3 regions of the Vescimonas fastidiosa genome follow, and region 1 is predicted to be linked to each of the others. Evidence: predicted binding sites of a transcription regulator. Region 1 holds the regulator's gene; each other region holds the start of a gene.
What was found. Region 1 encodes Rex, which represses fermentation and respiration genes when NADH is low (regulators of the CRP and FNR family bind a similar motif). Its sites were predicted from a motif close to ATTGTTAANNNNTTAACAAT; they were not measured.
Positions count from the first base shown of each region.

Region 2: a site for Rex is predicted at 1,382-1,401, ahead of KI236_RS05140 (butyryl-CoA:acetate CoA-transferase). Genes of this name have one in related genera too.
Region 3: a site for Rex is predicted at 1,233-1,252, ahead of KI236_RS06765 (acetyl-CoA C-acetyltransferase). Genes of this name have one in related genera too.

Region 1 is NZ_AP023415.1:699,844-703,117, reverse strand. Features, by position in the region: gene KI236_RS03385 (YkvI family membrane protein) at 1-519, shown strand, start outside; gene KI236_RS03380 (NUDIX hydrolase) at 494-1,111, opposite strand; gene KI236_RS12215 (hypothetical protein) at 1,240-1,362, opposite strand; gene KI236_RS03375 (redox-sensing transcriptional repressor Rex) at 1,440-2,069, opposite strand; gene KI236_RS03370 (XdhC family protein) at 2,249-3,217, opposite strand.
Region 2 is NZ_AP023415.1:1,039,886-1,043,159, forward strand. Features, by position in the region: gene KI236_RS05140 (butyryl-CoA:acetate CoA-transferase) at 1-1,298, opposite strand, end outside; gene KI236_RS05145 (tetratricopeptide repeat protein) at 1,505-3,274, opposite strand, start outside.
Region 3 is NZ_AP023415.1:1,418,582-1,421,855, forward strand. Features, by position in the region: gene mfd (transcription-repair coupling factor) at 1-21, shown strand, start outside; gene KI236_RS06760 (peptidyl-prolyl cis-trans isomerase) at 18-1,124, shown strand; gene KI236_RS06765 (acetyl-CoA C-acetyltransferase) at 1,325-2,581, shown strand; tRNA gene KI236_RS06770 (tRNA-Leu) at 2,834-2,919, shown strand; tRNA gene KI236_RS06775 (tRNA-Met) at 2,937-3,012, shown strand; gene KI236_RS06780 (DUF5662 family protein) at 3,135-3,274, shown strand, end outside.

The sequences.
Region 1 (3,274 bases):
CTGCTGGGGGCCATCGGCATTATGGCGCCCCTGGGAAAGTATCTGAAGGGGAGAAAGACCGCGATTTTCGGCATCGCCCTGGGCGGGCTGCTGTTGGCGGTGGTGGCCGGGAGCGTACTGACATCGCTCTCGGGCTACCTGGACGCCACGGCGGCCCAGATGCCCATGGTGGCCCTGGCCTCCCGGCTGAACCCGGCTCTGGGCATCGTGTACGGGATGCTGCTGCTATTCGGAATGTTCAGCAATGCGCTGGCGTCGTTGGTGGCCTTTATGGAGTACATGAACAGCAACATTCGTGTGCTGAATACACACCGAAAGAGCACCATGGCGGTGCTGATGGTGCTGGTGTGGGCGGCCAGTCTGGCAGGCTTCGGCAACCTGGTGGGAACGGTGTTCCCGGTGTTCGGCTACATCGGCATCGGCATTATCGTGTGTATCTGCATCCACTATGCACAGTGCTTGCGGCGGAAAAAGGTTGTAAAAGTAAAGAACATTACAGAGACTGATAGACCTCAATAAATTTCCTTGTAATCCGGGCGGTCAAGCCCCAGAGAGGATAGGGGAGGCCCCGGTATACGGGCACCTCCATGCTGCCGGGGGCCCAGGCGTAGTCTGCCGGGGTGTGTACCGCATCGTAGGGAAAATCCGTCCCGACCTCCGGGCGGAGCGGATAGCGGAAAAGCTGAGGGGGATTTTCCAGGAGCCAGGCGACGGGCACGGTGAAAACCGTGCTGACCTCCGGAGGATTCAGGGTCAGATTTTCCTCGCACCGGGGAGGAAGCAGACCCACCACCGGGTACATGAGGGCCTCGGAGCGCAGGTAGAGAAAGTCCGCCGGGCCAAAAAGCTGTATCCGGTGCGGCGGGATGCCCAGCTCCTCGCTGGTTTCCCGCAGGGCGCACTGGGCGGGCGTTTCTCCCGGCTCCATATGTCCGCCGGGGAAGCAGACCTCACTGCGGTGATGGTGCAGGGAGGAAGCGCGGACCTCGTAGAGCAGGTGAAGCCCATCCTCCTTCTCCAGCAGGGGAACAAGTACGGCGTAGGCACCGGAGGCATCCTGCAGGGTAGGGGTATGATGGCTGTAATAGGATTTGAGTGTGTGTATGTCCATAGGCGAGCCCTCCATTTTCTGAAAGTATAGCATATTTTGCACGGACTTAAAAGAAAGAAATCCCCTCACCCGTAACGGATGAGGGGATAATTCAGCTATTTAGCTATTTAGCTGTGGAGTTTCGCCGGTCAGCAGCCGCAGCCGCAGCCGTTCTGGTTGTTGTTGCAGCCGCAGCCGCAGCCGTTGCCGCAGAACAGGAACAGGATGATGACGCAGATGATGATCCAGCAGCTATTCCCCTGATTGCACATAATGTGACCTCCCTATGAAATTTACGGCCATGTCGCTGGCCTCAATCCATAGTATGCGCGGCGGGAGGAAAGGTGCGTCAGGGTCGGGAAATGCGATAGCTTAGGGTCAGGAGCGTGTCCACAAAGTGAACATCCTCGAAGAAAACATCGGGCTTATCCGTGCTCAGCTCCACATTGGTGAAGTTCCAAAAGCCCTTGATACCCAGGTCGATAAGGCGGCTGGCCATGGGCTGGGCCACATGCTGGGGAACGGTAAGCACCGCCACATCGGGCCGATAGTCGACAATATACTGCTCCAGCTCGTCCATGGAGCGGATGGTGACAGCATGGATGCTGGTGCCGATGAGGTCGGGGGAGACATCAAAGGCGGTGTCCACATGGAAGCCGACCTTTTCAAAGTCGAAGTTCTGCAGCAGAGCGTGGCCCAAATGGCCTACGCCGATGATGATAAGGCGGTGGCCCTTGTCGATGCCCAGGATATGCCCGATCTCGGAGCGAAGCTCGGCCACATTGTAGCCATAGCCCTGCTGACCGAACTCACCGAAGCAGCTCAAATCCTGGCGGATCTGGGAGGCGGTGATATCCATTTTGCTGCCCAGGGAGTTGGAGGAGATGCGCACAACGCCCTTGTTATACAGGTCGTCTAAATAGCGGTAGTAACGGGGGAGACGGTGGATGACAGCGTCGGAGACTTTTTGCTTTTTCATGTATAGGATCGGTCCTTTTCATTGGCGTTAATTTCAGGAAATAGTTTACCGCAGAAAACATGAGTTGTCAACTTTTTTAACAATGTTTTTAAAAAAAACTATAAGATTATTTAAAATAAGTATGTTGGGTGTGCATTAGGACCGGGAATGGCCAACCCCATTTTTAGTGCAGCCGTTGCTCAGTGCATGGGGCAGCCGTGGTGCCGGGGGCCGTCTTTTTCCCGGCGCAGAGCACGCTCACAGATCATTTCGCCGGCGATGGAGACGGCGATCTCCTCCGGGGTGACGGCCTTGATGGCTATGCCCACGGGGGTGTGAACACTGGCAATGGCGGTCTCCTGGACTCCGGCGGCCCGGAGGCGGGCATTGACGGAGGCGGTTTTAGCCCGGGAGCCGATGACGCCCACATAGGCGAAGTCTCGGCGGAGAATCTGCTCCTGGACGATAAAGTCATGGGTGTGGCCGCTGGTCATCACCACGATATAGTCCTCGGCGCTGCAGCTCAGGTAGCGGTCTATGTGGCTGAAATCGCCGCAGATCAGGCGCTCGGCGGCAGGGAAACGCTCTGGGGTGACCAGTTCGGGCCGGTCGTCGAACACCGTGACGCGGAAGCCCACGGAACGCAGCACCGGGGTCAGGGCCAGGGAACAGTGACCCGCACCAAAAAGTATGGCCCGCTCCCCTATGGAAAGAGGCATGGTGAAGGAGCTTTCCTTTTCCGGATCGTCCGTAAGAAAGCCAACCGTGCCATCCAAGGGCAGAGCCAGGTAACCGGGTCGGCGGTCTGCAATATGCTGCAGCAGGTCGGCGGCCAGGGCGGCCCAGGCGGCGTCCGTGCCGGGAATGAAGGTGAATAGGGCCGTGACATCCCCACCGCAGACCATGCCGATGTCCTCGGTATCGCTGCGATGGAGCGGGTATTCATGGAGGTCACTGCAGCGTTGGGCGATTAGATCCCGGGCGTGAAGAATGGACAGATTTTCCACATTCCCGCCGCCTATGGTGCCGCTCAGAGGACCCTGTGCCCCTACCAGCATCTGAGCGCCCTCCCCCCGAGGGGTGGAGCCGGACTCGCGGATGATGGTGACCAGGACGGTGTCGTGATGCTTTTCCATTTCATAGAGGAGCTTGGCAAAGATAGATTGCATGGTCGATTCTCCTTTGTATGTTTTCGGGAAATCTATTTTGCTTCATTTTACGCCGTT
Region 2 (3,274 bases), 340 kb from region 1:
TCCCGGATCAGCTCCTCCCTAAAGTCGGGATGGGCGATGGAGATGAGCTTTTCCGCCCGCTCCCAGACGCTGAGGCCCTTGAGACATACGCAGCCGTATTCCGTAACCACATACATGGTATTCACTCTTGTATCCGTGACCACGGAGCCGGTCTGCAGGGTGGGCCGGATGCGGGAGCCCAGGCTTCCGTCCTTATTTTTATGGGTAGAGGACAGGCAGATGAAGCTCTTGCCGCCCTTGGACAGATACGCGCCCAAAACGAAGTCCTGCTGGCCGCCTGCGCCGGAGATCTGCTTGATGCCCGCCGTCTCACCGTTCACCTGGCCATACAGGTCCACATCCACGGCGTTATTAATGGAAATGAAATTATCCAGTGCCGCCACGGTGCGCACATCGTTGGTATAGCTGATGGGCGCAGCCATGCAGGCAGGGTTATCGTCCAGATAGTCGTAGAGCTTTTGGGTTCCGGCGGCGAAGGCGTACACCTGGCGGCCCCGGTCCAGATTCTTGCACATACCCGTCACCTTGCCCGCCAGGGCCAGGTCCACGTAGGCATCCACATACATCTCCGTATGTACGCCCAGATCCTTCAGGTCAGACTCGCACAGCATGGCGCCCACGGTGTTGGGCATACCGCCGATGCCCAGCTGCAGGCAGGCGCCGTTGGGGATCTGCTCCACAATGAGCTTGGCCACGGCCTTATCCACCTCGGTGGCGGGGTTGGAGGGCTGGATACCCATGGGGTCGTTGCGCCCCTCCACGATCATGTCCACCTCGGAAACATGGATGCAGTTGTCAAAGCCGCCCAGACACCGGGGCATATTCTTGTTGACCTCCACGATGACCACCTTGGACTTTTCAATAACAGCCCGCAGATGGGAGGCGGAGAGGCCGAAGTTGAAGTAGCCGTGCTTATCCATGGGCGTCACCTGGAACATGGCCACATCCGGGGGAGTAATGTGGTCGGTATAGTACCGGGGCAGCTCGGAATAACGCATGGGCTCGTGGAAGCCCGCGCCGCTGGCAATGTGGTGACGCTCCACCGCACTCATGTGGTGGGAATTGAAAATAATGTGGTGAACGGGGTCCTCAATGTCAAAAATGGCCGGTTTCCACAGGCTGATGCCGCCTCGGACCTTCACATCCTCCAGCTCCGGGGCCCGCCGGGCCAGAGCCTCGTCCAGCACCCGGGGATGGATGGCGCAGAAGCCGTAGTCCACCCAGTCGCCGGACTTGATGACCTTCACCGCCTCGTCCGCCGTAGTCAGTTTTTGCCGGTATATCTCTTTGTAATCCATATCTTTTCTCCTCCAAGTCTCCTGTGCTTTGCCAAAAGCACTTTTATACATTATAGCACCGGGAATCAGCAAAAAACAGCGTCTTTGTGAAAATAATATCATTTTGGCGAATTGCCTAATTTTTGGCAAAAATCTTTTCGCTGTATTGTGCGGAAATTCGCGCGACAAGGTAAGCTCCGGGGCTTTAGGGGCAAAGTGATTCTGCATCACTTCTTTTGCATTCCCTTCTTTTGGCGCAGGACGCGGCCTAAGAGAACATCGCCGCCCAGAAGAGTGCAGCCGATGAACCAGTAGTCCGCCGCCTCCGGAGGCGCTTCCTCGCCCAGGGTCAAGAGGACCAGGATGCCCGCCAGGATCAGCAGCACTCCCAGGACTATGTACAGAATGCACACGCCCTTGGGCAGCCTCGGCTGACGCTGATTGACCTTATACAGGATAAAGCCGGCGCTGGCCGCAAAAAGCAGGGTAAATACACCGCTGAAAAGCCGCTCCGAGGGAACGCCCCCCCAGATGCCGATGCCCAAAAACGCCGCAAGGCCCAGCAGCAGGACACCGGTGACGCGCAGGGCGGTGGCGGGAAACTTGGGGGCGGCGGGCTTGGCGGACAGACGCTCCAGTCCCTCGGCGGCACCGGGGACATTGTGCTCCTTGGCCAGGGTAAAATATTTCCGGGCCTGGTCTAAATCCTTCTCCACGCCGATGCCCTTTTCGTAGAGCAGCGCCAGGTTTTTCCAGGCCAAGGGAACGCCCATATTCCCGGCTTTTTCATAGAGCTTAGCCGCGCGGGCCGGGTCCGGCGCGCAGCCCAGGCCGTGCTCGTAGCAGAAGGCCAGATTATTGGTGGCGGTATCGTCGCCATTTTCCGCCCCCTTGCCGTAATAGAAAAAGGCCTTGTCCGCATCCTTTTCGCAGCCCAGGCCCCGCTCATAGCAGTAGCCCGCCTGGCACTGGGCGCCGGGGTGGCCCTTGGCCGCGGCTTTTTCGTACAGTGCCAGGGCCTGGGGATAGTCCTGGGGGATGTCCCGGCCGGCAAAATAGAGGTTGGCCAGGCAGTAGGCGGCGGCCTCGTCGCCCAGGTCGATGGCTCGGCGGTAGAGGGAAACGGCCTTTTGGGGATCCTTCTCCACACCCAGTCCTCCCTCATAGCATACGCCCAGGGCCCGGACGCCCTCGGGATAATTCTGCTCCGCCGCCCTGGTGTAGAGCTGCACCGCCCGGGCCATGTCCTTTTCCACGCCCTGCCCATGCTCATAGTGCAGTCCCAGGAAAAACTGGGCTCGGGGATAGTCCTGATCGGCGGCCCGGGCAAACAGCTCTGCGGCCTTCTCCATATCCCGGGAGACACCGCCGCCGTAGCGGTACAGAACGCCCAGATTGCACTGGGCCTCGGGGCTGCCCAGGCGGGCAGACTGTTCGTAAAGCTCCGCCGCCCTGCCGATGTCCTCAGGTACGCCGCGGCCGGCCTCGTAGCACAGGCCCAGCTGGCAGATGGAGGGGGCATGGCCCGCCTCCGCCCCCCGGCGGAAGCAGTCGGCGGCCTTATTAGCGTCCCGGGACACACCGTGTCCGTAGGCATAGCACAGGCCCAGGCGGTACAGGGCGTCGGGATAGCCCTGGTCGGCAGCACGGCTGAAGCACTGGGCGGCCATCTCCGCCGATTCCGCAACGCCGTAGCCGTTGTCATAGCAGCGGCCCAGCAGGTGCCAGCCCCGGGCAAGTCCCATTTCTCCGGCCCGGCGGAAGCAGTCGGCGGCTTTTTCGTTATCCTCCTCCACGCCCTTGCCCAGATAGTACATGACGCCCAGGGCGCACAGGCCGTCGGCGCTGTCCCCCTTGGCGGCTTCGCCATAGAGCAGGACGGCCTTTTTGCAGTCCTCCTCTACGCCGTTTCCGAACTCATAGCACAGACCCAGCAGGTACTGCGCCCGGGCTAGGCGCTGCTCGGCGGCCAGGGAAAGATAGTGGACAGCGGAGGC
Region 3 (3,274 bases), 720 kb from region 1:
ACAGAAGGAGAAAAGCTATGAAAAAACTTATCATTCGCGCTCTGGCCGGACTTTTGGCCTCTGTGGTACTGGTGGCCTGTGTGTCGCTTATGGGGAATATGCCCGGCGGCAAGCGCACCGACGGCATTTTCTATGAAGCCAGCGGCATCCATCCCGACGCCACCCTCATGACCGTGAATAAGCAGCCCGTGACCGCAGAGGAGTTTCTCTACTGGCTGGCCTACGACTGCGATTATCTGTCCTCCTACATGGGCGGCAATGTGGACTTCAGCACCGCCGTGGGCGGCAATATGACCTACGGCCAGTATGCCCTGGAGGATGCCCAGCGGACGGTGACCCTTTACGCCGTGGTGCGCAACTGGGCCCAGAAGGCGGGCATTGAGCTCTCCCAGGAGTCCCAGGCCCAGCTGGACGCCCAGCGCCAGCAGTATGTGACCTATTACGGCGGCGAAGAGGGCTATGCCAAGCAGCTGGAGCTCATGGGGCTCACGGACGAGGGCTTCCAGCAGATCAACCGGGTGTATTTCCTCTATGCCCAGCTTTACAGTGCCTACTGCACCGAGGGCGGCGTCCTCTACCCCGCCCAGGAGGAGATCGACAGCTTCGCCAAGTCCCATGAATACTACACCTTCCTGCCCCTGCACTGGTCCGTTACCGGCACCGAGGACACCGACGCAGCCACTCTGGCCCAGGCGGAGGCTGCCGTAGCACGCCTGCGCAGCGCCGAGGATAAGGAGGCCACCTATCTGGAGATCGCCCAGGAGATGGCCCTGCAGGCCACCGCCGCCGGAGAGACCGCCGCTGCCGCCGACCTGGGCAGTGTCAATGCCGCCGCCCTGGCCGCCTTGGCCGAGGGAGAGGTCAGCGATGTGGTGCAGACCCAAAGCGGTTACTATGTGTTCGTGCGCAAGAGTCTGAACACCGCCGCCGTGGTGGACAAAATGTTCAACGCCACCCTGGACGATATGCGCGAGAATGCCGGCGTGCGTTACAGCAGCCGCTACTTCGACAGGCTCGATGCCGGCAAGTTCTACACCAAGCTCCTGACCCTGCGCACCCAGCTCTCCGCTGCCAACACGGACACCGGCGCCTCCGCAGACACGAATACAACGCCCCAGTCCTGAAAAGGGCCCGTTTTTATTCGTCAAAACAACGAAAGATTTGCGCATTTCTTTGCCATAAATAACAATCTTTGTTTTGCGACCCATTTTTGTATCTTTTGACCATTGACTATTGTTAAAAAAATGACTATCATGGGGTTGCTTTGAAAAATGCGCTTTCACGCATCCATTTTTAACTATAAAAAATTAGGAGGAACACATTCATGAAAGACCTGTATGTTGTCAATTGCTGCAGAACAGCCATCGGCTCCTTTGGTGGCTCCCTGAAGAATACCCCCGCTGCCGATATGGGCGCTATCGTGGTCAAGGAGGCCCTCAAGCGCGCCAATGTCGCTCCCGAGAATGTAGATGAGCTGATGTTCGGCTGCATCCTCACCGCTGCCCAGGGCCAGAATGTTGCCCGTCAGGTTTCCATCAAGGCCGGCATTCCCTACTCCGTCCCCGCTTACACCGTGGGCATGGTCTGCGGCTCCGGCATGAAGTCCGTCATCGAGGGTGCCCGTTCCATCCTGGCCGGCGATTCCGACATCGTTGTCTGCGGCGGTACCGAGAACATGAGCGCCGCTCCCTATGCCTCCCTGGACGCCCGCTGGGGTGCCCGCATGGGCGATAAGAAGCTGGTGGACACCATGATCAAGGACGGCCTGTGGGACGCCTATAACAACTATCACATGGGCACCACCGCCGAGAATATCAACGACATCTGGGGCATCACCCGCCGCGAGCAGGACGAGTTCGCCGCCGCTTCCCAGCAGAAGGCCTGTGCCGCCCGGGATTCCGGCCGCTTCGACGACGAGATCGTGGCCGTGCCCGTCAAGGTGAAGAAGGAGATCGTGGAGTTCAAGCGCGACGAGTATGTGAAGGAAGGCGTCACCGCCGACAGCATCGCCAAGCTCAAGGGCGCCTTCCCCGTAGGCCCCGAGTCCCCCAATCCCCAGGTGGTACACACCTTTGAGGTCACCGGCGCCCAGGATGCCGCTGACAAGGGCACCCAGCGTGTCACCGCTGCCAACGCCTCCGGCATCAACGACGGCGCTGCCGCCATCGTGCTGGCCTCCGGCGAGGCCGTGGCCAAGTACGGTCTGAAGCCCATGGCCAAGCTCATCGGCTGGGGCCAGGGCGGCGTGGATCCCAAGATCATGGGCGTAGGCCCCGTGGTGGCTTCCCGCAACGCTATGAAGAAGGCCGGCGTCACCATCGACGATATCGACCTGGTGGAGGCCAATGAGGCATTCGCCGCCCAGTCCATCGCCGTGGCCCGTGAGCTGCACTTCGACATGAGCAAGGTCAATGTCAACGGCGGCGCCATTGCCCTGGGTCACCCCGTGGGTGCTTCCGGTGCTCGTATCATCGTGACCCTGCTCCACGAGATGCAGAAGCGGCCCGAGGCCAAGAAGGGCCTGGCTACCCTGTGCATCGGCGGCGGCATGGGCACCGCAGTGGTGTTTGAGAAGTGCTGATCGGCTGAGGCATAACCCATAAAGCAAATTTTGGGGGTCCCGGGCTTCCGGGGCCCCCGTTTTACCCTGCCGAAAAATCCTTTGGATTTTTCCGGCAAAAGGATTGCAGCCTGCGGGCGGCAAGCTCTGCGAGGCTTTTTGAAACGCTGGGGGAGGGGAGAAGTAGTCCTAATTTTGTCGAAGGGCAAAAATATTGCACAGAGGTGTTGACAATTCCGCAGGAATGTGGTATTCTAATTCTTGCCAAAATCCGCCGGTGTGGTGGAATGGTAGACACAGGAGACTTAAAATCTCCCGGTAGCAATACCGTACCGGTTCGAGTCCGGTCACCGGCACCATCCGGTAAACTATATATCGCGGAGTAGAGCAGTTGGTAGCTCGTCGGGCTCATAACCCGGAGGTCGGAGGTTCAAGTCCTCCCTCCGCAACCAAATCCATTACCGTTGTTGATACCATATCAGCAACGGTAATTTTTTATTTCCCCTGCATCCCCCTGTCCTTTTTGGGTAAACTGTGCTATACTGGAGGCATCTTTCCGATGGAGGTCCGGGAAATGCACATTCGGGAACATTTGAAAACCGTCACTCGCCACCGTCGCCTGGTGCGGCACTACTGCTTTCGTCTGGGCCTGTATTGGCAGGGCCTCACCCATGACCTGAGCAAGTACAGCCCCACGGAGTTCTGGCGCAGCGC